DNA from 2 places in the Saccharococcus sp. Marseille-Q5394 genome. Region 1 is predicted to be linked to the other one. Evidence: riboswitches for the same ligand, from Rfam matches in the RefSeq annotation. Region 1 holds a riboswitch; the other holds the start of a gene.
The links. Region 1 has a riboswitch for preQ1 ahead of OC538_RS09805 (QueT transporter family protein). Riboswitches for the same ligand answer to the same signal wherever they lie in the genome.
Positions count from the first base shown of each region.

Region 2: it holds a riboswitch for preQ1, as region 1 does, so the genes downstream of both, queF (preQ(1) synthase) here and OC538_RS09805 (QueT transporter family protein) in region 1, are expected to answer to the same signal.

Region 1 is NZ_CAMPPQ010000001.1:2,035,502-2,046,356, reverse strand. Features, by position in the region: gene OC538_RS09830 (O-acetylhomoserine aminocarboxypropyltransferase/cysteine synthase family protein) at 45-1,343, shown strand; gene OC538_RS09825 (homoserine dehydrogenase) at 1,469-2,455, shown strand; gene OC538_RS09820 (BCCT family transporter) at 2,508-4,025, opposite strand; gene OC538_RS09815 (excisionase family DNA-binding protein) at 4,292-4,522, opposite strand; gene OC538_RS09810 (DUF2512 family protein) at 4,634-5,002, shown strand; gene OC538_RS09805 (QueT transporter family protein) at 5,054-5,539, opposite strand; PreQ1 riboswitch class I at 5,546-5,591, opposite strand; gene OC538_RS09800 (hypothetical protein) at 5,759-6,304, shown strand; gene OC538_RS09795 (SRPBCC family protein) at 6,321-6,737, shown strand; gene OC538_RS09790 (DMT family transporter) at 6,805-7,683, shown strand; gene OC538_RS09785 (CPBP family intramembrane glutamic endopeptidase) at 7,840-8,730, opposite strand; gene OC538_RS09780 (hypothetical protein) at 8,774-9,334, opposite strand; gene OC538_RS09775 (hypothetical protein) at 9,327-10,190, opposite strand; gene metG (methionine--tRNA ligase) at 10,449-10,855, opposite strand, start outside.
Region 2 is NZ_CAMPPQ010000001.1:955,514-976,388, forward strand. Features, by position in the region: gene argF (ornithine carbamoyltransferase) at 1-521, opposite strand, end outside; gene OC538_RS04800 (M42 family metallopeptidase) at 760-1,848, opposite strand; gene OC538_RS04805 (diaminopimelate dehydrogenase) at 1,925-2,908, opposite strand; gene OC538_RS04810 (MFS transporter) at 3,063-4,220, shown strand; PreQ1 riboswitch class I at 4,256-4,299, shown strand; gene queF (preQ(1) synthase) at 4,390-4,887, shown strand; gene OC538_RS04820 (queuosine precursor transporter) at 4,903-5,544, shown strand; gene recQ (DNA helicase RecQ) at 5,783-7,561, opposite strand; gene OC538_RS04830 (hemerythrin domain-containing protein) at 7,617-8,030, opposite strand; gene OC538_RS04835 (restriction endonuclease) at 8,505-9,641, shown strand; tRNA gene OC538_RS04840 (tRNA-Ser) at 10,243-10,330, opposite strand; gene pssA (CDP-diacylglycerol--serine O-phosphatidyltransferase) at 10,756-11,289, opposite strand; gene asd (archaetidylserine decarboxylase) at 11,354-12,127, shown strand; gene OC538_RS04855 (catalase) at 12,327-13,826, shown strand; gene OC538_RS04860 (DUF5658 family protein) at 14,104-14,442, shown strand; gene OC538_RS04865 (DUF368 domain-containing protein) at 14,435-15,253, opposite strand; gene OC538_RS04870 (rhodanese-related sulfurtransferase) at 15,422-16,399, opposite strand; gene OC538_RS04875 (polysaccharide deacetylase family protein) at 16,773-18,290, shown strand; gene OC538_RS04880 (GntR family transcriptional regulator) at 18,381-18,764, shown strand; gene OC538_RS04885 (DUF1648 domain-containing protein) at 18,767-19,876, shown strand; gene OC538_RS04890 (NAD(P)/FAD-dependent oxidoreductase) at 19,901-20,875, opposite strand, start outside.

The sequences.
Region 1 (10,855 bases):
CACTGCATCATTTTCATCTTAAAAAACCACTGGAGGTAATGACAATGACAAACAAACCACTTCAACCAGAAACTCTTCTCTTACACGGAGGGCAGAAACCGGATCCAATTACAGGTTCCCGTGCTGTGCCAATCCACCGTACTACTGCATTCGTATTCCGTGATACTGAACATGCCCAAAACTTATTCGGCTTGCAAGAAGCAGGCAATATTTATACAAGAATTACGAATCCTACCGTTGCTGTCTTTGAAGAAAGGGTAGCACTCTTAGAAGGTGGAACTGCTGCAGTTGCTCTGTCTTCGGGAATGGCAGCAATCGCATTCTCCATTCTCAATATTGCGGGTGCGGGTGACGAGATTGTCGCTGCCGGCAATCTTTACGGCGGTACGTATAATCTATTCGCCGTTACGCTTCCACGCTACGGTATCAATGTGAAATTCGTGGACGCGGACGAACCTGAAAACTTCCGTGCTGCGATTACAGATAAAACGAAAGCGATTTTCGCTGAAACGATCGGAAATCCTAGCCTTCAAGTGCTCGATATCGAAGCGGTCGCAAACATTGCGCATGAAAATGAAATCCCATTCCTCATCGATAACACATTCGCATCCCCATACGGATCGAACCCAATCGAGTTTGGTGCTGACGTTGTCATTCATTCCGCAACGAAGTGGATTGGCGGCCATGGAACGACTATCGGCGGCGTCGTAGTCGACGCAGGGAAATTCGACTGGACGAGAGGGAAGTTCCCTGGCTTCACGGAGCCGGATGAAACGTACAACGGCTTGCGATACGGCATTGACACGGCGGGAGCTGCATTCGCGACGAAGCTCCGCGTCCAATTGCTCCGCGACTTCGGGCCTTGCTTGGATCCGGACAGTGCATTCAACTTCCTTCAAGGGCTGGAGACGCTCCATTTGCGTGTGACACGCCATAACGAAAATGCCGTGAAAGTCGCTGAATTCCTACAGGCTCATCCGTCTGTGGAATGGGTGACGTACACGGGTCTTGAAGATCATCCAACACATGAAAATGCAAAGAAATATTTGAAGAACGGGTTTGGTTCTATCATCGTCTTCGGAATTAAAGGTGGCCGTGACGCAGGACGCAGAGTGATTGACAATATTACGCTATGGTCGCATGTTGCGAACGTAGGGGATGCAAAATCGCTTATCATCCATCCTGCATCAACGACGCACCAGCAATTGTCTGCGGAGGACTTGAAAAAGACAGGAACGCCAGAGGAATTGATCCGTCTGTCTGTCGGACTGGAGTCTACTGATGATATTATTGCGGACCTTAAGCAGGCGATTGAGAAAGCGGCGCCTGTCGCAGTTCGCTAACTATTGCTATGATTAACATCTAGCTGCGAAAGCCGTCACATAGAACGGCTTTTGCGAGTAAAAGCGAAGCGTTACGAGCACGGGCTAAACGCCCTCCTCCGCTTTAGATCAGAAAGGGTGGTTTCATGCCGTCAATTAAAGTGGCCATACTCGGTTTTGGTACGGTCGGTGAAGGTGTTTATAGAATCCTGCAAGAGAAGCGGGAAGAAATTAAAAAGAGCACTGGTTTCACCGTTGATGTCGTATCCATCCTTGTAAAAGACAAGGCGAAAGAACGCCTGCCGATAACAGGCGCAAATTTTACAGATGATATTCAGGATATATTAGGGAACCCTGAAATCGATATCGTTCTTGAAGCGATTGTCGGGGAAGAACCTGCTTATACGTATTTGTCGGATGCGATTGAGAAAGGGTGCCACATCATAACTGCGAACAAAAAAATGTTTGCAAAACACGGACCTGCGTTAAGGAAACATGCCGAATTTCGGAACGTGCAAGTCGGGTTCGAAGCGACGACTGCTGGCGGGGTGCCAATCATCCGGACTGTGACCAATCTGCTGGTAGGCGACCGGATTAAACGGATCCAAGGCATTTTAAATGGGACGTCAAATTTCATTTTGACGAAAATGCGCGATGAGGGGTCTTCATTCAAAGAAGCACTGTTACATGCACAGCAAAATGGTTACGCGGAAGCAGACCCTGCAGATGATGTGGATGGCACGGATGCTTTCCGTAAACTGATGATTTTGAGCGCGCTCGCTTTCGGCAGGCAGCCTGACTGGGAAGACGTTCCTGTCGTCGGAATCGATCATCTCGAATCAATTGATATCAATGATGCAACCAAAGGCGATCTCCGTTATCGTCACGTGGCAGATATTTGGAAGGATGAAAAAGGGAAGCTGCAGGCGACGGTAGGACCTGTCCTAATTGGAGCGGATCACCCGCTTTTCAGTATTGACGGTGTCGACAATGCCGTCATCGTAAATACCGAATATCTCGGACCATTGACGTTGGTTGGCCCGGGTGCAGGAATGTATCCGACAGGAAGCGCGATGGTTGCGGACTTGCTGCATATCATTCGCCAACACGAAGCAGTCCTGGTGCCAAATTAAAAAAGTGGAGGAGGAATCTTTAGATTCCGTCCTCCACTTTTTTCTATGCTGTTTAAATGGTATCTTTCGCTTTTCTTCTCCTCGGCCGTTCACTCTTAGGCAGTTCGCTCTTCAACGCTTTGAGTAGTGAGAAAATCATCAGCAAAATGATGAAGGAAAACGGCAGAGCGGCAATGATGATCGTGTTTTGCAGTGCAGTCAATCCATTTACAGACAGCAATATGATAGCAATTGCAGACTGGATGACGCCCCAAATGATTTTTACGCTATTCGGCGGGGTCAATGAACCGTATGTGGACTGCATGCCTAACACAAATGTCGCTGAATCCGCGGAAGTGATGAAAAACGATGCAATTAACAGAACTGCGACAATGGAAATAATGAACGACAAAGGCATCGCATGGAACATTTCAAATATCGTCAATTCAGTGTCTGTTTTCGCTAAGTCTGCAATCCCTTTACGTTGCATGTTGATGGCAGTCGTTCCGAAAGCTGAAAACCAGATAGCGCTCAGAACGGTTGGTGCTAACATGACAACGACCATGAACTCTCTAATTGTCCTGCCCTTTGATACCCTCGCGATGAACATGCTGACGAATGGTGCCCAGGAAATCCACCAAGCCCAATAGAAGATCGTCCAACCTTCCAGCCAGTCACGATGAGTGTCATTCAACGGTGCAGTCCGGAAACTCATCGAAACGAGGTTGGCGAGATAGCCTCCAATAGAATCGGTAAAAACATTGAAGATGAGCAATGTCGGCCCTAAGATGAGGACGAAACCTAATAAGGCGAGCGCAAGAACTAGATTTGTGTTTGACAAATATTTGATTCCTTTGCTAAGCCCCGACCACGCAGACATGACAAAGAGGACTGTCACGACCGCAATAATGATCAGTTGTGAAGTGAATCCGATTGAAACGCCAAATAGATAATTCACGCCTGCGTTAATTTGAACAGCACCGAAGCCGAGAGAAGTGGCAACGCCAAAAGCTGTTGCAAATACGGCAAGTACATCTACGAGTACGCCCCATGGCCCCTCCATTTTTTTACCGAAAATCGGCTTCAATGTTGCTGAAATTAAACCTGGCTCTCCTTTACGGAATTGGAAATACGCAAGAGCAAGTCCGACGATCCCGTACATGGCCCATACATGCAATCCCCAATGGAAGAATGTTTGTCGCATTGCTTCTTTAAATGCAGCATCTGTATTCGGCTCGGCCGTTGCGGGATTAATGGCATAGTGGGATAGCGGTTCTGCTGCCCCGTAGAAGACTAACCCGATTCCCATCCCTGCAGAAAATAGCATGGCAATCCAAGTGATTGTCGAAAACGATGCACGGTCTTCATCTTGTCCTAATCGCACTTTGCCGAATGGGCTAAAAATGAAGAAAAGGCTAAGCACAAGCAGGAATGAGAGCAGGAGCATGTAATACCATCCGAATGAAGATGATACGAAGGATTTGATGGAATTTGTGACGGTTTCAAAACTCTCCGCCGCAATCACTCCATATCCAACAGCCAATATAATCAGGCCGATTGTTATATAAAACACATTTGATATTTTTCGCATGTTTCCCCCTATGAATAATGGATTTTTGAAACGACTACACACTATACCAATCATGTAGTGGGAAAGCAAAGGGAGTGAAAATCTAGTCACTTACAACAATCGCTCATTTGATTTTTTTATTAACACCGATAAAATGCATCCCAAAGGTGCCTGTTAGAAATAAATAGGATATTTCGAATTGAAAATCCGACTAGTATTGAATGAAAAAATTGTGTCTTTTATACTATGGCACATCCCTGGTTTCAGTTTACCCTTTATAGGGGTTTTTAATCCTCATCCTTAATATCACGGTCGGGTGGAAGCGGTTCATTGAAATAGTCGTCGATTTGCCTTTTTAACGTCTCGAGCTGGTTGAAATACTCGCTGAATTGATTCTGATTAATGAAGAATTGTTCGCCGTCATGAACGGAACGGATGCGTCCTTCCCATACATACTTCCGGACTTGCTCGACTGGCATACTCAAATATTCTGCTGTTTCTTCAATCGTCATATACATTAAAAACCCTCCTTTCATTATCTAAATATTATAATCGAACGAAGCGCTTCCTACATATTTTAATTGGACTTGGGCAATGTTAAAAGTAGTAAATGAATGGAGGCAATAACGATGAATGAGGAATCAAACGTTAACCATGGAAGGTCACTTCTTATCAAAGCAATTTTGATATTCCCTGTACTTTGGATTGTACTAACGGTATTCAATGGCGTCTCTTTTTGGCACTCCACTATTTTAGGTTTCGCTTTACTATTAATTTCTTACTTGGGAGATCTGATGATTCTACCAAGAGTAGGCAATATGACCGCGACGATTGGAGACTTGGCATTAGGATTTATTGTTTTATGGGGTGGCTTAAACTTGCTTGGATATTCGGAATCCTTGGGAGAAGCATTTTTGGCTGGAGCAATTATCTCTGTCGGGGAATACTTTTTTCACTCTTGGCTATTAAAAACGCAATACGGCAACACCTATGTATGAGTAAAATAAAACAGAGAGCGGCTATTAAATGCCACTCTCTGTTTTTTAATCCTATATGAGCTTGCTGAAATTAAGTCGTTTATTCAATGCAACCATGATAGGAATGCCGATTGCCATGACGACAAATTCACCAACAGCAACGAAAAGCCATGTCAACAAGAAAGGCAGTTCTAGCATGATATTCAATTCCCATGCGATGAGGAACATCGTGAAAGTGAAAACCAATGTATTAAAAATCATTCGTCGGTAGAGGCCTTTGATGAACTTTCCGGAGAGGATTGTAATTGATAGAGCGAGTACCGATTGGCCAACACCAAATAGGAGATCGATCGGTCCCAATTCCGAGAAGAGCATATTGGCGATAAATACGCCTAATACGACCCCGACGATGTATTTTTTATTGAACACAACGAGGTGATTGAACATCTCCGATAAGCGGAACTGGATGTTAGTGAACCCGAACGGTGCTATCAAAAACGTCACAGCAACATACAACGCAGCGATAATACCGCTTGTTGCCATTGTTTTTACTTTCATATTCATTTCTCCTTAGTTTTTTTTACGTGGGATGGTTACGAACCACGCGGCAAAAAGCCTGCCTTTTAGTGTAACATGGTATTATTGTTCGTTCAATAGCTTGGGTACTATTCCAGTTGCCGATGAACTAGGGATTGATGAATTGCACAAGGACTCATTTCAGCCCTCCAGGATCCATTAATCTAGTTATGTTAAAATGATATAAAAAGAGGTATTCACATGGAAAAGCAAATTCAATCTTTATTCGACGACCTTGAAGGTGAAGATAAAGACAAACAATACTCCGCATTCATGGCTATTATGGAAAAGTTGGAATTTAAAGTGGATTGGGCGTACGAAGTGTGGGACATTCTGCTTGCTTGGTTGACGGACAAAGACAATCATCGAAGGGCAAGAGCGGCGCAGTTTTTGGCGGGCTTGGCGATCAGTGATCCGGAGCAGCGCATACTTCGTGACTTTCCACTCCTCTTGAAAGTCACGAAAGATGAGAAGTTCGTGACAGCTCGGCACTGTCTTCAATCGATTTGGAAAGTAGGCCTAGCGGGTAAGGCACATAAGGAATTGGTGATGGGGCACCTCGTTAGCAGATTCCAAACGTGTTCGGATGAAAGACATCCAACATTGATCCGTTATGATATCCAGCAAGGTTTCAGACAGTTATATGACGCAACGAAAGACCAATCAATCAAAAAAACCGCCTTAGAATTAATTGAAATCGAGGAAGATGAAAAATATGTGAAGAAATATAAATTAGTGTGGAAATGACAAGGAGGAATTTTATATGATCGTGAATGAAATAAAAAAGAATGTATTGCTTGAAGTGCCCATTGAAATGGTGTGGCCGTATATTTCAACAGCTGATGGGATTGGAGCTTGGTTCATGCCGAACGATTTGGAACCGGTCGAAGGAAAAGAATTTACCTTACAAGCGGGACCATGGGGCGAATCGCCATGTAAAGTGACTGAAGTGCAATCACCGAACCGTTTCTCATTCGACTGGGGTAAGGATTGGCAAGTACATTTTCAATTGAAAGCAATCGATGGACAAACCGAGTTGACCTTTATTCATGCTGGTTGGGAGGAAGGGAAGCAGACGGAGTTCGGCGAATCGCATGACGTCGTTCGTCCTCGCATGTCCGAAGGCTGGGATGGGCTATTGGCGAAGCTGAAAAAAACGATCGAATCAACAGCTAAATAATTTAGATAATTCATACACCCTCCTTCGATATCATGATATATTCAATACATCGGAGGAGGGGATTTCTTTGTCACAGCGCATTGCATTCATAGTTGTCTTATTAGGGGCGGTGCTTTGGGGAACGACAGGCACTGCACAAACATTCATGCCGCAAACCGTTCACCCACTGGCAGTCGGCGCCTCAAGACTTGCAGTCGGCGGTTTCACTTTGCTCATTATCATGCTTATTCTTCGGAAGATCGATTTTCGAAACTGGCCGTGGAAAGCGACGCTTCTTTCCGCACTGGCGATGGCAATCTTCCAATATTGTTTTTTTACGTCAATCCGGTTGACTGGAATCGCTATCGGGACCGTCGTAGCAATCGGAAGTGCACCGATGTTTTCCGGTCTAATCGAATGGCTATTCCTAAGAATACGCCCATCGAAAATATGGCTCACGGCAACTTCACTTGCTATCGTCGGATGTGTATTATTGTTTTCGAATAAAGAAGGGTTGGTCGTCAACCCGGTAGGCGTCTCGCTATCGTTATTCGCCGGACTTTTATTTGCCTTCTATACTTTGTTCAACAAAGAAGTATTAGAGAAAGCAGATGCGGTTGCCTCAGTTGCCGTCATCTTCTCAGTGAGCGCAATTATGCTGATGCCGTTTCTGTTCATCTTCGAAACGGAAGGGTTAGTAACCCTACCCGGTATAGCGACAATGATCTACCTCGGTATCGCGACGACAAGTGTGGCATATATTCTGTTTTCCACCGGGCTGCGGCACATCCCCTCATCATCCGCGGTTACGCTCTCGTTAGCAGAACCGCTCACTGCCGCGATTTTAAGCGTGCTCGTCGTAGGGGAAAGGTTGGATTTTGTTTCGTGGTCAGGAATCGCGCTCCTTTTAGGCGGAATCCTCGTTTTAACGCTTAGCGGACGAAAAGAAGAGGCTGCCATAAGCTAGGCAGCCTCAAGCAAGCTTTCATTCACGCATAAATCGCTCCAAACGCGCATAAAATGCCTCAAAAGCTCATAAATCGCTAAAATCGCTCATAATTCCGCAAAATCACGCATAAACATCTAAAATCGCGCATAAATCGCAGCAAAGGCGCATAACCGCTTACTCCGCCTTCATCCTCACATACAGCCTCGTTGCAAAAAATCCTAGAATAATTAACAACGTCGCTAATAGGCCGCCTTCCAATCCGAACGCTCCGCCGGTCAGCCATGCATTTCCTTCTTCCACCGAGACGTTATAGATTCCGTGTGGGGTCGTTCCGCTAACAGCAAATCCGAAAACATTCCCTTGAAAGTAGTTCCATGTAATATGATAGCCGATTGGAAGCCACAAGCTCTTCGTCGCGTCAAACATATAGGCGAATAAAACGCCGACCAATGCGATATTGATCAAGCCCAATACGCTGACATTCGGATTCGTGCCGTGCGCCAAACTGAACACGACAGCAGAGGCGGTATAGACAAGCCATTTCGGATTCCCACGTCGTTCCAGTGTGGACATGACATATCCTCTGAAAAACATCTCTTCAAAAAAGCCGACAAGAATGAAAAGTACCAGAAATGACAATGAGTACACTGTGAACTCAGGTTTCGTGAATGAATTGAGCAACGCCACATTACCGGAAGCCAATAGAATAAAGAAAATGATGGCGATCGACACTGCTCCGAGCAAGAGGCCGAACCCTAAATCTTTCAACGTCCCCCTGAATCCCAACTCTTTCAGCGTCCCTTTATTGACAAAACGCCATAACAAAACAGTAGCGAGCATTCCGCCGACTGTCCCGCCGCCTTGGGTCAATAGGAAAATCCACGGGTGCCTGTCGAATGCGGCTTGGAAGTCCATATCATAATTTCCATCTTGAAACGGGAAATCAGCAATCGCCAGCAGGACTCCTCCCGGAATTGCAAAAATCTGCTGCGTAATAAACATCGCGAAGAACGCCAAAAAGATGAGCCATCCAGCGCGAATTTGGTTTGCATCGTTTTTGAACAAATGATAACCCCCTATGATTCTTACTTTATGCGGGAAATAAGTTTCAAATGAACGTATCTACCCGAAGTTGCTCCGGGCTGACACGCCGGATGGCCCCGATCAATAGTAGAAAAAGAATATCTATCACCAGCACGCCGATTAATGAAAGTAATGAAAGAGCGGCCCATCCGTCTTCCGGTACATTCATGAAAAAGGATTCTATTGCCAATGCGAAAAGATGGATCGCCACGTAAAATTTGAACGTGTTTTCTGTTCTTTGATGCAACGCTCGGCCGCCAAACACTTTCGTTACATCTTTCAATACAATGAACAAGTAATAGCCCATAACCATTTTGAGGACTAATAGAAAGCTGGAGTAAGTCGACCAACCAAATGTAAGAGGTATTTCCGAAAGGTTCACGAAGACTGAAGGAAGCGAAAAGATAGCACCGATCATCGCAACAATCATTGCTTTTTTAGCTACTGGATATGCCTCAACGAGTTTGGAGCATCCCGATAAAATCAGGAAATAACCGATTGGATCCGCTAAAACATCGAAGCCAATGTGAATTCGGAAAAAGATGAATACATACCCCCAGAAGATTTGCCGCAACGCTTTATTCATCCGAACCCCTCCCCGTCTTTTCCTCGATAATTCGATTCACGTCGTCCTGTGTCAAATACGGAAACAGATTATAATGAGCATAGTTTGTGAAAGGTTTTCCTTCCGCTGTTGTTCCGGATATATGGATGGCAAATGCGAAAGGGTTCACAAAACTTTTTTCTTTAAAATTAACTCTCAATGTCACAGATTTATCCTTCTCTAATTGAATTGGAAGCTTGAGGGAATCCAGCGGTTGCTCTGTTTGTTTGCCGCTTATTGTAAAGTTGAACCGTTCTTCAATCGGTTCATTGAAAGGGAAGTCGATTTTCTCGATTGCCAACGGCTCGGTTGCTCGGAATGTATCCCAGCTCGAGCCGTCATTGCTGCTTCCGCTAGATGGTTGTTCCAACGCTCTAGCATCGTCATTCCCATAGTACCTTTTTGGATGGATGATCACTTCCCCGATGGACGCGGTTGCTGATCTTCCGTCTGAATAAAACACTTCCATTTCGTTGAATGATTGTGCATTTTTTTTATCATTGAATGACCTTAGTGCGACTGTAATGCTTCTTAATTCTTGATGATTATATGTGTCAATTGCATGGGGGGCGGTGGTTCCTGCATAGAAATAGTCACCTTGCGGAAAGCCTTCGACATCACCGAATCTTATATAATTGATAGTTGAGTGATCGTTTTTATTTGCTAAATAGTAAAAGATGACATAGTTATGGTCGTGTTCATCCGTCGTCGTTTCAATATAATGATCCAGAAAAATAGGCTCCTCCAATTGCTTTGACTGTGCGTATAATGAATTCGCAATCCAGCTGATTGCGATAAGTCCGATCGCTGCCCAAAAATAACGTTCTTTCAAATTCATCACCCTTCCAACCTTTTCCTTTGTCTGTATATTGTCTCAAATTGAGGGTGGGATTGCATCAAATAGTTGGAGGGGAAGTTTACCACCGATTCTTGGCAAGTTACCACCGCTTTGCGCGACTTTACCACCGATTCTCGTCCAGTTATCACCGAATTGACCGCGTTTATCACCGATTCTCGTCAGGTTATCACCGAATGCTTATAATTACCTTCCATTCTCAAATGAAAAAACCTTCTCAAACTATGAGAAGGTCAGAATTCATTGCACCCCTATAGACTTATCCCTCAATCGTTCCAATTCCACGTCAATCTGCTCGACATCAATCCGTTCAAACAGTGGTTTGACATGTGACAATGTCAATTCACCAATTTCGATTTCCTTCCATTCAGGCTTCCGCAGTTTCAGCATCGCTTGCACGTCCTCGCTCGAAAACGGCAGGAAAGGGGAGAGGAGCTGTGCCAAGTTTGCGATGACATATGCGCATGTAGCCATTGTTCGCCCACATGCTGCTTCGTCATCCTTGATCTGCACCCAAGGCTTTTCATCATCGAAGTATTTATTAGCCCGGCGAATGAACTCAAAAATCGTTTCGATCGCTTCTTTGAAGTGTCCTTCTTCAATTCGTTCGCCGACTTTGGAATAAAGCCCCACGACTAATTCCTTTA
Region 2 (20,875 bases), 1.1 Mb from region 1:
TCGCCTACATAAGCGAGTTTCTTGCCGGCAATAGACCCTTTCACTTCGATCATCGTCAATAAATCCGCAAGCGCTTGGCATGGATGATACATATCCGTCAGTCCATTGATAACGGGGATTGATGAATGCTTCGCTAGCTCTTCCACCATTTCATGCGAGTTTGCTCGAATCATGACAGCGTCCAAGTACCCCGACAATACTTTTCCGGTATCATGCACCGATTCTCCGCGTCCGATTTGAAGATCATTCGCATTCATATACATCGCATGGCCGCCAAGCTGTACCATGCCGACTTCGAATGAAATCCTTGTACGTGTGGAATGTTTTTCAAAAATCATGCCGAGTGTCTTCCCTTGCAGTATGGGGGGAATTTTTCCTGCAATTACTTCTTTCTTCATCACCAACGCTTTTTGCAATAAATAATCGATTTCTTCACTCGTATAGTCCAATAACGTCAACAAATCACGGCCTTTTAGCTGACCTTCAATTTTTTTCGCAGTTTTTAATGTCGATATATGCATTTTCACCAAAATGATCATCTCCATCCTGAATATGGTTTGTATGTTTCATTATATGTACGTATATTTATAAAGTCAAATGAATTATTATGAGCAATCTAGAAATACTTAGTTAGTCAGAAGTATGCTTTACTAATGGTTTTTTATTCATTAGATAAGAATTTACCAATATGCATTTATTCACATATATATGTATAAAAAAGATCGCACCTCTAGCAGGCACGATCTTTCCTATCAGTCCTTATTGAAAAATGATTTGATCAACTGTGTCAAGGTCGAGCTTCTTGATTACTTCCACAATCAATTTCACCGCATTTTCGTAATCATCCCGGTGCAGCATTGCTGCATGGGAATGGATATAGCGAGTTGCGACGCAAATGGCAAGAGACGGCACGCCGTTCCCGCTTACATGGATTGAACCTGCATCTGTTCCTCCGCCCGGAATCGCCTCGAATTGGTATGGGATGCCGTGTTCTTCTGCCGTATCGACGACAAGATCACGCAAACCTTTATGGGAAACCATCGATGCATCATAGAGAAGGATTTGAGGCCCGTCGCCCATTTTGCTTGTCGATTCCTTTGAAGTGACGCCTGGCGTATCTCCCGCAACGCCTACGTCAACTGCAAAGCCGATATCCGGATTCACTTTTGCAGCAGCCGTTTTTGCACCGCGCAAGCCGATTTCCTCTTGCACCGCACCAACGCCGAATACGATATTCGGGTGATTTTCACCTTTTAGCGCTTTCAGGACGTCAATTGCGATTGCACAGCCAATGCGGTTATCCCATGCTTTCGCAAGCAAGTATTTATCATTGTTCATGACCGTGAATTCGAAATACGGAACGATCATATCACCGGGCAGAACGCCCCATTCCATCGCTTCCTTCTTCGATTCAGCTCCGATATCGATGAACATGTCTTTAATGTCCACCGGCTTTTTCCGGGCTTCCGCAGATAGGATATGAGGAGGCTTCGATCCGATGATGCCCGTCAAAGTGTCCCCTTTACGCGTAACGATCGTCACTCGTTGGGCAAGCATGACTTGCGACCACCATCCGCCGACCGGCTGGAAGGAAATGAATCCTTTATCGTCAATTTTCGTCACCATGAAGCCGACTTCATCCAAGTGGCCTGCCACCATCACTTTCGGTCCATTTGCATCGCCACTTTTTTTGGCAATCAAAGATCCGAGTCCATCGTATTCAATTTCATCAGCGTATGGCTCGATATATTTCTTCATGACTTCACGCGGTTCACGTTCATTGCCGGGAATCCCCTTCGCGTCCGTCAAGTCTTTCAGCATGAGTAACGTATCATCCATCTTCGACATTTATTTCGACCTCCTAAGTAAAAAACTTCAAATTCAGTATAGATGAAAGATAGCAACAATGGAAGTGCTTTCACAATCACAATATTTCTTTGCGAAGCTGTGCTGCACTCTTCGGAGAAAGCAGTCCAGGGGCGACGTCAAACACGGTTTTTGCGCCTATATCCCCTTTTTTATTCAACCTGTAAGCCGCCCTCGCATAAGCGACTAGTACGCTGGATGTGAATTCCGGATTGCTGTCCAATTTCAATGAAAATTCCATAACCTGATTGTTCGTAGCGCCGGTTTTCCCGCTACGGATGACAAAACCGCCGTGAGGCATTGCGCTATGGTCTTCTCTCAATTGCTGCTCAGTAATGAAATGGACTGTCGTATCATAATCTGTAAAGTAATTGGGCATCGTCACGATCGCTTGCTCTACCTCGGCTGCGTCGGCACCTTCTTCCAATACAACATAGCATTCACGTGTATGCTTGTCGCGCGTCGTCAGTTCCGGCTGTGATCCGTTGCGCACCTGTTCGACTGCCGATTCAACAGGAATCGTATATTGGACTGCCCCTTTGACCCCCTCGATCCTTCTGACAGCATCCGAATGTCCTTGGCTCAACCCTTTCCCCCAGAACGTATAGGTTGCACCCTCAGGAAGAATCGATTCTCCGTAAAGCCTGTTGATCGAAAATAGTCCTGGATCCCATCCTACGGAAATGATAGCCGTTTTACCATTCGGTCTAGCCGATTCATCTACCGCTTCAAAGTATACGGGAATCTTAGCATGCGTATCAAAGCTGTCTACTGTATTGAACAGCCTCGAAAGCGCAGGTCCTTGTTCAGGAAGATCATCTTTCGAACCCCCGCATAAGATCAGTACGTCAATATCATCCACATGTTCTTCGATTTCATTCAAACGCAAAACAGGTGCACCGCTATTCACTCTCAAGTCTCCCGGTTCTCTACGGGTGAATACGCCAACGAGCTCCAGATCATCGTTTTGAGCAATTGCCGACTCGACCCCTTTGCCCAAATTTCCGTATCCAGCGATGCCAATTCTGATTTTCGTGTCCACTATGACCATCCCTCTCTTTGCAAGTATTCTCTCATTTTATCGTTTCGCCACAATTTTGGCTAATTATTCTTTTGTTCACAAGCTGTCCTTTTGCCTAATCCGGCATCCATGGTAAAGTAGAATATGAGTCAATTTTATGAAATGAGGATTCCAAATGCGTGCTTTCGTTTATATAATCGTCTTTTTTTCCTTCTTTGATTTATTTTCACAACTTCCTATCATGAGCCCTTTTGCTTTGTCCTTAGGTGCTTCATCGTTCATGACGGGGTTGGCTGTCGGAATGTATTCATTTTCCAATACCATCGGGAATGTCATTTCCGGATTCATGACGGACCGTAGAGGACCGTTCGCTATTCTGCTTATCGGATTATTTGCATCAGGTATTTCTCTGCTTCTTTATTCCTTCGCAATAGGACCTGCTTCCCTTCTCGGGATTCGCTTCGTCCATGGCTTCATGGAAGGGCTAATTGTCCCTGCTGCCTTTACATTCCTCGCCAATCGTGCCGAAGAATCAAAGCGAGGCCGAAGTGTAGCCATTTCAGGCGCCTTTGTAGGAATGGCGGCAATCATTGGTCCTGCTTATAGCGGCATTGTCGCTTCAAAAACGGGTGCTCCATTCATTATGACAGTTAACGGCGTCATTATGTTCATCCTTGCGATCGCCGCATTTTTTGTTTTACGATCTGTTTCATTTGAAAAAAAGCAAAGAACAAAAGAAGCAAAGCATTTCAGAGTCCGGTATTTGTTCAAGCATCCCGGCATGGTCCGTGCTTTCGCAGGCGCGTTTTTCCTTATGTTCTCACAAGGTGTGTTGGCTTTAGTCTTGCCTTTGAAAGTCGAGGCGCTCGGATTTGACACAAAAGCGACGGGCATGCTGCTCAGCACGTTCGGCGTCGTCGCCATCCTGATATTCCTGCTGCCGATCAACCGTATTTTCGATAAAGTACGTCCGATGATCACATTGGCTTTCGGCATCTCGATGATGGGGGCAAGTATGCTTTTCCTTAGTCAAGTTTCAGAGTTGCAGCTCCTGTATTTGGCAATGGCATTGTATGGAATAGGTTTTGCATTTCTATTCCCTTCCATTAATTCTTTGCTCATCGATTCTTCATCACCGGAATTCCGCGGAAAGGCTTACGGCTATTTCTACGCATTCTTTTCCATCGGGGTCGTCGCAGGCTCAAGTCTCATCGGCTATTTGGATTTGACATTCAAGGGTGGGTTCATGCTCACTGGCATCATCCTAATAAGCGTCGCCGTTTATACGATCCTCGGAATGAAAAAGAGTCTACTATTGACAGAGGGGCCTTGATAGGTTAAAGTCTTACACGAAATGAATAACCCTGTTCGGGAGAGGTTCATAGCGACCCTCTATAAAAAACTATGGATGACGGAAATTTTGCCATGTCCATTTACGTGACATGGCTTTTTTTGTTCTCTATGGCCCCTCCCTGACAACTATAATCATGGAGGTTTTTTAATTGGCTGGAAGAGATGAAAACACATTAACGGATTTAACTTTGCTAGGGAATCAAAATACAAAGTACGCCTATGAGTATGACCCTACTATTTTGGAATCCGTCGATAATATGCACACGGAACGGGATTTCTTCGTCAAATTCAACTGCCCCGAATTCACATCACTTTGTCCGATGACAGGACAGCCGGACTTCGCAACAATGTATATCAGTTTCGTGCCGGATAAAAAATTGGTCGAAAGTAAATCATTGAAATTGTATTTGTTCAGTTTCCGCAATCACGGAGACTTCCACGAGGACTGCGTCAACATCATCATGAATGATCTAATTAAGCTGATTGATCCACGCTATATTGAAGTATGGGGCAAGTTCACTCCGCGTGGCGGACTTTCCATCGATCCTTATTGCAATTACGGAAAGCCTGGTACGAAATACGAAAAAATGGCGGAACATCGAATGATGAACCATGACATGTATCCCGAAAAGATCGATAACCGTTGAGGGGGAAACAATGAAATGCGTTATTATTTAAGCGGGATTTTTGTCGGCCTGTTAATTTTATCGAATATCGTGGCGGTCAAGTTGATGAGCATCGGCGATTGGATCGTAATACCGGCAGCAGCCATCATCTACGTTTGCACGTATCCAATTTTGGATGTATTGACGGAAGCCTATGGAAAAGAAGCTGCAAGAAAGACGGTTCAGACTGGCTTCATCGCACAGCTTTTCGCAATCGGCTTCATTTGGCTAGCAATCCATTTGCCGGCAGCCTCTTTCTATGAACATCAGGAAGCATTCGAAACGATTTTCACAGCGGGCTTCCGCGTGACAATCGCAAGCTTGGCTGCGTACCTCATCAGTCAGAACCTGGATGTCACCATATTCGATAGATTGAAAAGAAGGCATGGTGCGAAAAAGTTATGGGTGCGGAACAATGTGTCAACGATGGCAAGCCAACTCGTCGATACGACGATTTTCATAACAATCGCTTTTGCGGGAACGATGCCGATAGGTGCTTTGTTAGGAATGATCGCTAGCCAATATGTCTTCAAATTCATCATCGCCGTTTTGGATACGCCGATCGTCTATTTGCTCGTGTCTGTATGTAGAAAAAAGGAACCTGAAATTATGAGCGAAGAGATATCATTACAGAACTGATCGCCATAAACGAGAACTTTTCAAAGATAAATGAGAACTTCATAGCCCTAAACGAGAACTTTTTGACTTAGAATGAGAACTTTCCATGGAGTAATGAGAACATAATGATCTGTAACGAGAACTCTCTGTGGAATAATGAGAACTTTATGGGGATAAACGAGAAGTTCCAAATGTAAATGTATAAAAAACAGGTGAAGGAAATCGCATTTTTGCGATCCTTCACCTGTTTTGTATTTAGTTAACTAGTTTGTGAAGCGAATGATTTTATTTCTTCCATGAATGCTTCGCCGTATCTTTCCAGCTTCGCCGCCCCGACGCCGTTCACTTCCAAAAATTCTTCTTCCGTAACCGGCATTTTTGCCGCCATGTCACGCAATGACTTATCCGAAAAGACGACGAACGGAGGTACTCCTGCTTCTTGAGCAAGCTTCATGCGAAGTGCACGCAACTGGTTGAATAAAGGATCATCTTTCGCTATCTGCTTCGTTTCGACGGTTCCTTTTCTAAACACTTTGATTTTACCAGTCAATACATCCTTGCCTTGTTCAGTGACATAGATAATCGGGAACTGACCGTTTTCCACACCGAGATAATTTTCGGAGATGATGAATTCGATAAAATCGGAAATGTCTTTCGCATTCCTTTCTTTCATCAAACCATATGTAGTTAATTTATCAAACCCGAACTCCAACACTTTTTTATTTCGTGAACCTGTCAGAACTTGAGCAATCATCGTTTTTCCGAATCGCTGCCCCATTCGTATGACGCAGGATAGTACCTTCTGCACATCAACCGTCACTTCAAAGCTCTCGCGGGTGTCTGTACAGTTTGCGCAACGGCCGCAATCCTGCACGTCCGTCTCCCCGAAATATGAAATGATGAACTTTTGAAGGCATGATTCAGTATGGCAGTAGTCGATCATCGACTGCAGCTTCTCAAGCTCGGCGGGAATTCGATTTTGATCCTGCGATTGGTCAATGAGGAACCGTTGCGTGATTACGTCCTGCGAAGAGAATAAAACGGTGCACTCACTATCCAGTCCATCCCTTCCCGCACGGCCTGCTTCCTGATAATAACTTTCCATGTTTTTCGGCATTTGGTAATGGATTACGTAACGGATGTTACTTTTATCTATTCCCATCCCAAATGCATTCGTTGCAACCATGATCGTCGCCTCATCCATAAGGAACCGGTCCTGCTCCGCTTGCCGGACACCATCCGAGAGTCCAGCATGATATTTTGCAACAGCGACTCCGCTTCGTTCTAACGTGGCATGGATCTGGTCAACTGCTTTACGGGTGGCGGCATAAATAATACCCGCCTCTCCATCGTTCTTTTTAACATAGTCCTTGACGAACTTGTCCCTGTCCTGCCCTTTAATGACAGAAAAGGTGAGATTGCTTCTCTCAAAGCCAGTCATTACTGTGTTTTCCTGTTCAATATGCAATTGGCCGCAAATATCTTCCCGGACGGCAGGCGTTGCAGTAGCCGTCAAAGCCAAAACGACCGGTTTTTGTTCGAAGGAAGATATGACTTTGCTTAACATCCGGTAACTCGGCCTGAAATCATGTCCCCATTGCGAGATACAGTGTGCCTCGTCGATGGCGATCATCGGGATATCCATTTTACCGATTTGCTGAATAAATGAAGGGGATTCAAATCGCTCAGGAGCTACATAAAGCAGACGATACATTCCTCCTAGTGCATTTTCAACCGTCCCGAAATATTCTTCCGTTGATAATGTACTATTAATGTACGCTGCTGGTATGTCGATTTGATGCAAGGCATCCACTTGGTCTTTCATCAATGAAATTAAGGGGGATACGACAAGTACTGTGCCCTCCATTACTAGCGCAGGAACTTGATAGCAGATGGATTTACCGCCGCCTGTAGGCATGACGCATAGTGTGTCTTTCCCTTCAAGCACGTTTCGGATGGCTTTTTCTTGCCCGGTGCGGAAGGAAGAAAATCCAAAATAGGTAGATAAGACGGAATTAATTTTTTCGATTGGACTCACCTCTCTTTATCAATCAAAGAAAAAAGCACCCATTTTCGGCGCTTTTTCACCTTTCTTACTCCAGCAACAACCGTTCTTCATCGCGGCTATGTATTTCATTGACAACTAGCAGTGCATAAAACTTCTGTAAAACTGTAGGGCTGAGTTTTTCTGTTTCGCGAAGCATTTCGATATCTTTTACGATAATCCTAAGCAGATCGTGATCTCTCGTCAATTGGGTGATGGCCTCTTCCAATTCTGGATTCTCTTTTTTGATTTCCAGATAGAGCCCTTCTTCTTCGGCATCAGCGTGGCTAATCACCCTTGACTTCCAATAATCGATCAGTTCATCAGCTGCTCGATCAGCCGATTTCATATCGCCTTCCTGCAGAAACTCTATTAGCAGTTCGGTCTTGCTGACTGCTCCTGATAATCCGCCTTCATGGATGGAGCGGTGAGCTTGGAGTTGTTTCAATGCCGGTCCTGACATGTCACTCATCCTTTCAATTAGATGCTTTCTTATAGAATAACAGACATTTGTACAAGTCACCAATTGAAATACTTATACATATGTCCCAACAGGATTTCCGCTTCAGGCTGACGCTTGCTTACCTGCAGTTAAGTCGTTTTCTATATGTATTTAAGGGACTTTGATATCAACAGGCAGTTGCTCTCCGTTTCGGCGCACGCTTTCCGCGGGCATGGCTCGAGCCTCCTCAGTCGCAAAAAGCGTGCTCCTTCCGGGGTCTCAAGGCTCATGCTATTCCCGCAGGAGTCGGCGCCTGCACTCCAAGCAACGGATGCCCCTAATAAATATAATATGCCCATGCACTTTCAGGAACTTAATCACACATGCAATCACTGCAACAGTCACGTGAGTTGTATTTCCTATCGCACATCATAATTGAGTGGCGTATATCCATAATTTACAATAGAATTAAATAAAAGTTATGGGGGTGTATTTATGACGAATAATAAAACCATCAGTCAAACAGAGCTATCTAAAAGATTTGGTTGGACTGAATCAAAAGGAAGACAGTGGATTAAAAAGTTCCAAAGATATCTACCCTTTGAAGAAACAGGAATTTATAAGTACTACGATGAAGAAGCATATGAATTTTTAAAGAAGGTTAAGAAATTAAATGACGCACATTTAAGTTTAAATGAAATTGAAAATATTTTTGAAGAACAAGGAGTTCCAAGTTCTGAGATTGAAATAAACAGAATAATTTCAGAAAAGAATAGACTAACAATAATCGAGAGTAAAGTTTTAACGACAATGCCTTCTTCTAAAGATTTAGTCATCCCAATATTATTGGTAATGTCAGATGAAGATTTATACATTGCGACTAAGTTGAATGAGGGAGTTGCAAATCATTTTAAATTGATAGAAGAACAAATTAATTTTTCGTATCCCGATAGCAAAGAAACAGTATTTGTGAGTCGTATGAGGGCAACGAGATTTTCATTACAGAAAAAAGGATATATAGAAGAAGTAGGAAAACATACCTACCGAATTACTAAAGATGGTTTAGATTTGCTTAATGAAAGTGAAATTGAGATTCAAGAAGAACTAGAAGAATTAGAACAAGTGGTAGATCCGATAAAAGTAATTAACGAGCAATTAGTAGAACTTGATAAGTATTTGATAGATAAGATCCTTACAGAACTTCAGAAAGTCCATTGGAAAAGGTTTGAAAGCATAGTTGTGGAACTATTAACTGCAATGGGTTACGGGGATGGAGAAGTAACTCAAAGTACAAATGATGAGGGTCTTGATGGAATAATAAAAGAAGATAAACTTGGTTTGGATAATATTTATGTTCAAGCTAAACGTTGGATAAACACCGTTGGCAGACCCGATATAATGGCGTTTGTAGGTGCTTTAGAAGGGAGAAGTGCTAGTAAGGGTGTCTTTATTACTACATCTAGTTTTTCTCAAGGTGCGAATGACTATGTTAAAGTTCTTCCTTATAAGAAAGTTATCTTGATTGATGGTAACAAATTAGCTAGATATATGTTAGATTATAATGTTGGTGTCACTATCAAGCGTAAGGTATTAATTAAAGAAGTTGATTTCACATTCTTTGAAGGTGAGTAAAGAAGAGTACATCACAATTACGTGATGTACTCTTCTTTATTTAGTTACTCAAGTGCAGCAATCAAATATTTCAAGAATTAGATATACAGACACATGGTTACATGGATTACTGAATCGTTATGAGGAAAACACTAAAGTACCCTTAAATCGAGTACGGAAATAAATATATTTAACCGAGAGCACAAATAGTTTTCATATTAGGGATTACCTTTGGTTAGTATCTTTAATGTCGCCAATCTCACTTCAGTTTTTTCCCGCCATAGCTAAATCTACTACAGCTACTCCACCCAGACCAAGCGACCATCCATTTTTTAAATACAGTGTTGTGGCGCACGTAGTACTGTCGGGTATATAGCTTTATCTAAGTGAAGAACTTTTTAGCTGGCCCTTCAATGCGCTGTTTTAATAATCGCTTTGTCCTTGTGATTCGTTAGTTCCAGCAAATTCGCGATGAGCATATCACATTTTTCTACCCGATGCTAACATCGGATTTAACATCGGTTGGTTTCAATTAGATACGATTTGATGAAATAGACAAAAAGAAAAACCCTACTGAATACAAGGGTTTTGATACTTATTGAAATCCATTGATTTCGTATTACGGAAACGAGAGGATTTGAACCCCCGCGGCGCGTGAACGCCGTAGCTGATTTCGAGTCAGCTCTCTTCAGCCTCTTGGGTACGTCTCCAATTCAGACAACATAAATTATACGCCCCACTTAGAAGATTGTAAAGTTCACACTTGACAAAAATACCAATATCCTTACGACGATAAACACTGACTTTTCCAGGTTTTATCGATCTAATTGAGACCGAATAAAAGCTTAGAATAAGCCCAATATCAATTTCACTGATAATAGGCTTATTGAATTATAGCTGGTAATTCTTTAGTGTTTTATTGAATCGAGGTATGACTGTTGATTGGAGCGGAAGGTGGCGACTCCTGGGGGATTAGCGAGACAGGTGAGACCCCGCAGGTAGCGAAGCGAACGAGGAGGCTTACCGCTCGCCCCCCCGGAAAGCGTCCACCTGAAGCGCAAATCAACACTTTGTCAAATGATCGCCACTATAAATGGACTTTTAAGCGAACTCCATTCTCGTAAGTCTCTGCTGTTTAAACCTTTGCAATTCTAACATTGCTCACCATTGCCAAGCCAAGTACGACCATGATTATAACGAAAAACGGAGGTCCGATATATGGACTGAGAAAGTATGTCAATGTCAACAAAACACCAGCTGCCGTAATCGGCAGTCCATAAAAGGAACCATCAAATTCCTTTACATTGTAGCGAGCGAGACGGATGGCTCCAGCGGCGATATAAAAGACAGTTGCTGCAATTCCTACCCAAAGCATCGAGGATAAATCAGTCATATAGATTAAAAGCGCAGGAGCTACCCCGAATGATACAATATCACTTAATGAATCTAGTTCTTTGCCAAACATCGATTCAGAATGAAAGTGCCGTGCTGCCATTCCATCGAAACGGTCGAAAAGAGCTGCAAGGAAAATGAACACCAAGCTCATATGGCCAAGATCCCGGGCGATAAGAATGATTGCGATGATTCCAAAGCTTAAGTTTGTAATTGTGATTGAATTCGCCACTTGGCCTTTTATTTTCGTATAATCTAAGTATCTAGATAAAAACATGACGATACCTCCAGTATTGTTATCTTGCCAAACTACTAATCTGAAAACATAGGAGACGGTTGAAATGAAAAAAATAGTATTTAAACGCTTTGTCGAATTGAGCGGACATCCCGCATCTTCCACTTTATTAAAAACAATTGCCCGCTCACGCCTAAGTCGGAAACTCATCAAACCGTTTGCGAAGACATACCATATTAACGAAGAGGAAGCAGAATTTCCAATAGATCATTATGATAGCCTTCAAGCTTATTTTACGCGTAATTTGAAAAAGGGTTCACGGCCGATCGACGAGCGCCCCAATATACTGACTTCCCCGGTTGACGGTGTTGTCACGGAATTTGGAACGATCGGTATGAATCAGACATTTATGATAAAGAACCATCTATATAGTATAAACCAAGTTTTGGGAGATGAAAAGAGAGCACTTCCATTTAACGGTGGATTCTTTTATGTTTTTTATCTCTCCCCAAGCCATTATCATCATTTCCATTATCCATACGACGGTGAAATTCTATCGAGATATGCTCTCGGAACAACTTCCTTCCCGGTAAATGATCTTGGTTTACGGCTAGGCAACCAGCCTTTTGCGACAAACTACCGAATCATTTCAGAACTTATGACGACTCATGGAAGGATGGCTATGATTAAAGTGGGGGCTCTGAATGTGAATAGCATTCATATTTTGGATTCCTCCACTTCTTGTAAAAAAGGCGAGGAGTTCGGCTACTTCTCATTTGGATCAACTGTCATTTTATTTTTAGAGAATAACGGCTCCTTCCGACCTACGATTCCGGTGAATTCCGAAGTGAAGGTGGGACAATCCGTCGGAGAATGGTGAAGAGATTTATGATCACATTTGTTCATAATTTATCATTGCGACATTCATCACATTCGATTTATTCTGTTAAGTATAATTATAATTACACAATAAAAAGTATTTATCAATAATCATTATAATTAACTGTGGATTTCATGTATAGGCTATGCTATATTGAAAAAGAAGTATAGTAGATTAGAAATTCAAGGAGGCATTATCAATGACAAGCAATGATAATCATTCTCAAAAGAAACTGACAACCGCTGCTGGGGCACCTGTAGTGGACAACCAAAACTCGATGACTGCGGGGCCTCGTGGGCCTGTACTTTTGCAGGATGTTTGGTTGATTGAAAAACTAGCGCATTTCGACCGTGAAGTCATTCCTGAACGACGCATGCATGCAAAAGGATCCGGTGCTTACGGAACTTTCACGGTGACAAATGATATTTCTCAATACACAAGAGCGAAGTTGTTCTCTGAGGTCGGCAAAAAGACGGATATGTTTGCCCGTTTTTCAACAGTTGCAGGCGAACGAGGAGCTGCTGATGCTGAGCGTGACATCCGTGGATTCGCGCTTAAGTTTTATACGGAAGAAGGTAACTGGGATCTTGTTGGAAACAATACACCGGTCTTCTTCTTTAGAGACCCCCTTCAATTCCCTGACTTGAACCATGCCGTTAAAAGGGATCCGCGCACGAATATGAGAAGTGCGACAAACAACTGGGATTTCTGGACTTCCCTTCCTGAAGCGCTGCACCAAGTAACCATCGTCATGAGTGAACGCGGAATTCCGAAGACATATCGCCATATGCACGGATTCGGCAGTCACACGTACAGCATGATTAATGCAAACAATGAGCGTGTATGGGTGAAATTCCATTTCCGTTCCCAGCAAGGGATTGAGAATTTGACGGACGAGCAGGCAACTGAATTGATCGGCACGGACCGCGAAACTCACCAACGGGATTTGTTAGAAAGCATCGATAGCGGCAACTTCCCTAAATGGAAGATGTATATTCAAGTGATGACTGAAGAGCAGGCATTGAACATGCCTTATAACCCGTTCGATTTGACGAAAGTCTGGTATAAAGGCGACTTCCCTCTTATCGAAGTGGGCGAATTCGAATTGAACCGTAATCCGGATAACTACTTTGCAGAAGTCGAGCAAGCCGCGTTTACACCTGCTGCAATCGTTCCCGGCATCGGCTTCTCACCTGATAAAATGTTGCAGGCAAGATTATTCTCTTATGGTGACGCCCAGCGTTATCGCCTCGGCGTTAACCATCATCAGATCCCGGTCAACGCTCCAAAATGCCCATTCCATAGTTTCCATCGTGATGGCGCGATGCGAGTGGATGGCAACCATGGAAGCAGGACTTCCTATGAACCGAACAGCTTCGGAGAATGGAGAGAACAGCCTGATTTCAAAGAGCCGCCGCTTAAAATCTATGACGATGCAGCGCACTGGGATTTCCGTCAGGATGACGATGATTACTTCACGCAACCTGGCAAGCTGTTTAATTTGATGGACGATGAACAAAAGGAGTTATTATTCGGTAATACCGCCCGCAACCTTGGCGACGCCCCAAATGAAATCAAATACCGCCATATCCGCCACTGTTACCAAGCAGATCCCGCTTATGGCGCAGGCGTTGCCGCTGCACTCGGCATATCAATGGACGATGTATTGGTTAAACAAGAAGTTACAAGCAATCAATAATAAAAAATGCCAACGAAAGGATTTCTCCTATCGTTGGCATTTTTCTTGCTGCAAATCAATATTTATATATGACCGGAAAATCTTCTGTCACTCCATTGAATAAATCGGCCAACCCCTCCATATCCTATGGGATAAAGTGAAACTTCAATCAGTGGGTTTTTCCACTGATTGTTAGTTAAACCAATCGGGCATTTACTGGCTGTTGATTCCCCGCTTGTGGGGGATCTTACAGCCAGTTAGTGTGGGATATACGCCAATTATGTCAGGAGTGATACATATGGACACGGTCAAGGCGATGCCAACATCCAAGGACAGGTTATTGAATACGTGCTTTCTTTTATTTTGCCTATGCATGATTGATGCAATCTTTACTGATTTCGGCATCCGTTACGGTCATATTGAAGAAGCGAATCCATTAGTCCGTTCCCTGTACGATATAAATATCATTGCATTCTATTTGATGAAGTCAAGTCTTCCAATTATACTCTTCCTATTTATGAAATACATGAAACCCTCAGTAGTAGTAAAAAATCTACTAATTGTTGCACTGATCATCTATACAATCGTTATCTTCATCCACATTTCCTGGATCATTATCGTCACTGCATTCATTTAGCAGATGGGCTAATTGCATTGAATATATTTGCAACAATCAAACCGGTGATGAGAGCAATGACGCTCATTACAAATGGCGTCCCGCTTTCAGGGATGCCAGGATAAATGACAAATACTGAACCAATGATCAAGCCAATAATGATTGCAAACATGGCATGAGTGAATTTATTTAATAAATAATGGATTGCCTTGCTGCTAATAATGAAGCCGACAATGACTCCAGCCCCGATAACGATGATGATTGGAATGTTAAAGGTGGATAGCGCATTGATTGCCGTCGAGTAAACACCGAGTAGCAGTAAAACAAACGAACCGCTCACACCCGGCAACAGCATCGCCATGCTTCCTGCCCATCCTGCCAAAAACAAACCGAGCGTGTTCTGCAAGGTTAACGATGTAATGATTCCCGTTTCTGCCGGCTTGATGAATACTGTCGCAGCCAAAGCAGCACCGACGAGTAGCAAGAGGATGAAATGGCCAATTTTAAAGTTCTTCCTGACACCCGCCTGCCTTGAAATGTACGGCACGACACCGATGATCAGTCCCAAAAAGAAAAATTGCGTAGGTTGGGGGTATTCTTTCAACAAGAAGTCGATGACCCTGCTGAAGAGCAACAATGTCAAACCGACGCCAATGCCTAACGGTAGTAAAAAGCCGATATGCTTTTTCCACTCACGACTGAAAAAGCCGCTGATTGCAACTAATAATCGATCATATATACCAAGAATAAACGCGATTGTCCCCCCGCTCACTCCCGGAATCAAGTCGCTGATTCCCATCAGGAATCCGCGATAAATGTTTTTCCATTCCATACTGCAGTTCCTCCAATATCTTTTCACTGATAGTAGTATACCATTTACCGTTTGCCGTGAGCCATATAAAGTCCATTCCAATGTTTTTTACTATTCCGTAAATCACCCGAATTTAATCTGAATTAAAAACGCTCGGGCGCAATACCACACCCAAGCGTCAATAATGTATTATATAGCAGCAGTTGCTTCGTTCCTTTTAGCTGCAATCGCTTCAATTCTATTGTTAAATTCATCCACCGTCAAATTCTGTTCGACAAAATAGCGGTTGCGCGGATGTGTTCGGCATTCGTCCGAACAGCTGCGCATATAGAAATGCTCGTTTTCTTCAGAGCATAATATTTTTGCATTGCACTCAGGGTTTGCACAGTTCACATATCTCTCGCAAGGTGTACCGTCAAAATGATCACGACCAACGATGACATGTTCAACTTGATTGATCGGAACCGCAATCCTTTCGTCGAATACGTAGCATTGTCCGTCCCAAAGCTGGCCTTTCGCTACTGGATCTTTGCCGTAAGTGACAATTCCACCTTGCAGGTGGGCAACGTCCTCGAAACCTTCACGCTTCATCCAGCCTGTGAACTTCTCACATCTGATTCCGCCTGTACAGTACGCAAGAACTTTCTTCCCTTCAAACATTTCCCTGTTTTCTTGGACCCATTGCGGAAGGTCACGGAATGTCTCAACATCAGGTCGAATAGCACCTCTGAAATGACCAAGATCATACTCGTAATCATTTCTCGTATCCAACACAATCGTGTTTTCGTCTTGCATCCGCTCCAAGAATTCTTCAGGCTTCAAATATTCGCCAGTCAATTCCAATGGGTTAATGTCTTCCTCCAAGCTCAGGTTTACAATTTCCTGACGATAGCGAACGTGCATCTTCTTGAACGCATGTCCATCTGTTTCATCAATCTTGAACCAAAGATCTTTGAAGCGTTCATCGTTATGCATCTTCTCCATGTAAGCATCCGTCTGTTCAATCGTTCCGGAACATGTACCGTTGATGCCTTCTTCACCGATTAGAATACGGCCTTTCAATCCTAATTCCTTACAAAAAGCCAAATGTTCGGCAACAAATGTTTCTGGGTCTTCGATGTGTACATATTTATAGTACAACAATACCCGATATGCTCCTGTTTCCATTTCTTCGACCACCTTCTGTTTGTTTTCTTTGCAGTAGAAATAACAGCTTGATCGGTTTAACAATATTTGATTGTAAACACTTAACAGCTCACCCGCATTTGCAAGATCCGGGCATCAGACAGTATAACATATAATCGTGCTTCGAAAAAGAAGTTTTCCTTCTTCTATTTCTGCGGTAACGCATTTCAATTGCCCTTATTTACCCATCCCCAACCAGGACATAATTGTTGTATACTACTAGTATGAAAGATTCGACATTTTTCCCGATTATCCGAAACTATCTATCGAGTCGCTCCGTCTAACTTTACAGAAAGAACAATCAGGAAGTTTAATAGAATTCTGATACCAAAAAAACAAAAAGGAGCCGCGCAACATGAAAAGAAAGCATCACAAAGCACGATCGGTATGGATTGATATCACTTTTTCCACCGCCATTGTCCTATTGACAGTAAGCGCCATACTTCTCGTATTCACACCAGAGAAAAGCCTTACCGCTTCACAGCCTGATGAGAAGGAAACGACCTCATCCATCCCTATGGAAACGGAACAAATAGATTCCAACTATCCAGGCATCAAGATCATTACAAAAACATCAAACGACATAAACGCTCCTTATGCCATCCAATATCCGCAAAGCATACATACTATTTTCAATTCGGAAGTCAAAAAATATATTGAAGAAGTTCAGGAAAGATACCTTGAAACGATGATTGAGAAGAAACGGCTTGATGAAAATATGTCAGGGGAATTGAACGTCTCCTATGAAACGCTGCCCCATGCCTCAGGGAATTACTCCTTTGTCTTTCTTAATAGCAGCAGCTTCAGCGATTCGGAATCAGGCAAAATGGAAATCCGTTCATTCCATTTGAACCCCGAGACGGGAGAAAGCTTCTCTATAAGGGACTTATTTGCAGGAGATTCCAACCGCCTGCAGACACTCGCTTCATCAGTGCGTCGGGCAATTCATAAAGATGATTCGTTGCAGGAACATATTATTGAGGATGGATTGGAAAAATATACGGAGCCCAGGTGGATGAATTATAGGAATTTCGCCATCACGGATGATGTACTCATTATCTACTTCGATGAAAATACGATAGCGGATAGCTTGGTTGGACCACCAATCGTCTCCGTTCCTATTGATGCAATAAACGAATTGCTAGCTTCGGCGTTCAAGCCCGAGGACAGAGAAGATACAATTGAAATCCCGAATCAGGGTTCACAGGATTCATCGAATGAAGAACAAAACAATGAGCACTCCGACAAGCCAACTGAATCGGATACAGAAGGCGATGATCAATCAAAAGATTCTCCTCCTGTTGAAACCGTCCATAAAAAGGTCGCTTTGACATTTGATGACGGTCCTGATCCGAAAGTGACGAGACAAATTTTAGAAACCCTTCAAAAACACGATGCAAAAGCAACATTCTTCATGCTTGGCAGCCGTGTCGAATACTACTCGGACATTGTAAATGAAATTAAGGATGCCGGCCATGAATTGGGCAACCATACTTGGACACATGCAGATTTGACCAAATTAGAACCTGAACGCATCGCTAAAGAGATTGATAAGACTTCCGCTATCATCGAGGATGTGACCGGACAAAAAGTCGAAGCATTCCGACCTCCCTATGGAGCTGTCAATGACACCGTTCACAATATAGCCGGAATACCGGTCGTATTATGGGATGTAGATACGCAAGATTGGAAATACCGTGATCCCGCTAGAATTCTACAAGTCGTGAAAGAGAATGTGAAGGATCGCAGCATCATACTCTTGCATGACATCCACCAATCGACTGCCGATGGACTTGATGCTGTTCTGACGTATTTGAAAAATGAAGGTTATGATTTCGTCACTGTCAAAGAATTAGAAGAGTCATCCCCCTGAACACTAGTTGTTCAGGTTTTTTTGTGTTGCTTGTATATTTTATTTCCGACCTCTGTTATAATGATGTTAGAACAGAATGGAGGGTTTAACATGTTCATTCAAATCGAACCGACCTCAGAAATCCCGATATATACTCAGTTGGCGAATCAATTGATTGAATTAATTGCTTCAGGGACAATAAAGGCTTCCGAAGCTTTGCCTTCCGTCCGGTCCCTAGCGGCTGATCTAGGCGTGAATATGCATACAGTAAACAAAGCGTATCATGAACTGGAAAGGAAAAATATTATTGAAATCATTCCAAAATCGGGCGCAATTATCAATTCGATATCCACTAAAGGCCCGAGTGATATGCAACTAGACCTTATCAAATTGCATTTGAAGCCGCTTATTGCAGAATCGATCGTTTATGGCATGGACAAGGAACAGATTTTATCACTCACTTCATCAATCATTTCGGAAATTACGGAGGGATGACAATGGTACTTTCATTATTCTTGGTAATCATCTTATTTTTGATCGTTATGCAGGCAGCTATTCCTTACCTTTTGAAGAATACAATTGTTTTCGGAGTGACGATACCAGAGGGTCATACCGATGATAAAACGCTCGTCAGGTACAAGAAAACCTATTCAGCAACTATCTTTTTCATCGGGTTGATAGGTCTCCTCATTTATGTAATTTGGGCAATCGGGAATAATTTGCAGGAAGACAAGATCGTTTTCACCGGATTGATCCTTCAGTTCGGAATCCTCTTGATCAGCATGGGACTTTACTTGTATTTTCATATTAAGACGATGAAAAGAAAACGGGATCATAAATGGGGAGACAACTTAAAAAGAGTACGGGTCGCAGATTTGACGAGCCGTTCCAATGATGAAATGCTCCCTTCCCTCATGTTTGCATTGCCTATTCCCATTACACTCGGTTTGATCGTCTATACAGCGATCCAATACGGCGCCATGCCGGATATGATACCGACCCATTGGGGCCCTAACGGACAACCGGATGCTTTCACTGCGAAAAACCCATTTTCCGTTATTGCGCTACTGCTCATTCTAGGAATCATGCAGGTTATGATGCTAGCAATCAATTATTTTACGAAGAAGTCCGGAGTGAAACTGAATGCGTCGAAAAGGAGTACTTCGCGCATCCAACAATTATCGTTCAGAAAGTACACTAGCTGGCTACTGTTTTTAGTATCCATTTCAATGACGATTCTTTTCGGCTTTTTCCAATTGACAACGATTCACGAAAATTTGGGAGGACCTACCTTCATGATGATGATGCCTTTAGGATTTCTATTCATCATCTTAATCGCAACAGCAGTGTACGCATTCAAAGTCGGCCAAGGGGGCTCCCGGGTGCAGCTTGACATTGACGAGGAACCCATCGCGGGTGTTACTGATTATGACGATGACGCCTATTGGAAAGCAGGCGTATTCTATGTAAATAAAAACGACCCTTCCATCCTTGTAGAAAAGAGGTTCGGGGTCGGATGGACGTTGAACTTCGGAAATCCCATCGGTTATTTGATCATCATCGGTCCATTGCTTGTCATATTGGGAATTGCATATTTACTGGATTGAAAAAACCGGCTTTCGCCGGTTTTTTTAGTTGAAGACACTTGTACTGTGCAATGGTTGCAGTCGTGCTTTCGGATCGATGAATGCTTTTGCATGGTTCACGGCTGTTGGAGCTTCACCTAAACCGACAGCAATCAGCTTTACTTTCCCGTCATATGTCGTGACGTCCCCTGCTGCATAAATGCCTTCTATATTCGTTTCCATTCTAGAATTGACGACGATTGAGTTGCGGTCCATCTCAAGCCCCCACTCTTTGATTGCTCCGAGGGATGAAATATTGCCATAATTGACGATGACGTGGTCCACGTGCAATGCTTCTTCTGAACCGTCCTTTTGGGCGATGACGACTTCTCTAACGATGCCATCTTCCCCGACTATCGACTTTACAGCACGGGAAGTGAGAACATTGACTTTCGAGGACATCAATTGGTTCACGCTTGTTTCATGCGCTGTAAATCGTTCGCGCCGGTGGACAAGTGATACATTCGATGCGATATCTTCAAGCATCATTGCCCAGTCCACTGCCGAATCCCCTCCGCCGCATACAAGCACGTCTTTTCCTTTAAACTGGGATAAGTCTTTAATTCCGTAATGTAATGTCTTTCCTTCAAACTCAGCTTCTTCTGCCAATCCGATTTTACGTGGCTGGAAAGCACCAATCCCAGCAGTCAAAAGGATTGTGCGTGTCAAATGGACTCCTTTATCCGTTTGGAGGATGAAGTGGTCTCCATCACGTGTCACGGAAAGCGCAGTTTCACCTAGGTGGATTTCAGGTTTTGAATAATGTGCTTGTGTAACAAGATTTGCGACAAGATCCTTCGCGAGGATTTTCGGGAAGCCGCCAACGTCATAAATGAACTTATCCGGATACAGCTCGATTAACTGTCCGCCAAGCTGCGGCAAGCTATCAATGATTTTAACCGACATTTCCCGCATGCCCGCGTAGAACGAAGCAAAAAGTCCTGTTGGTCCCCCGCCTATAATTGTAATATCGACTATCTC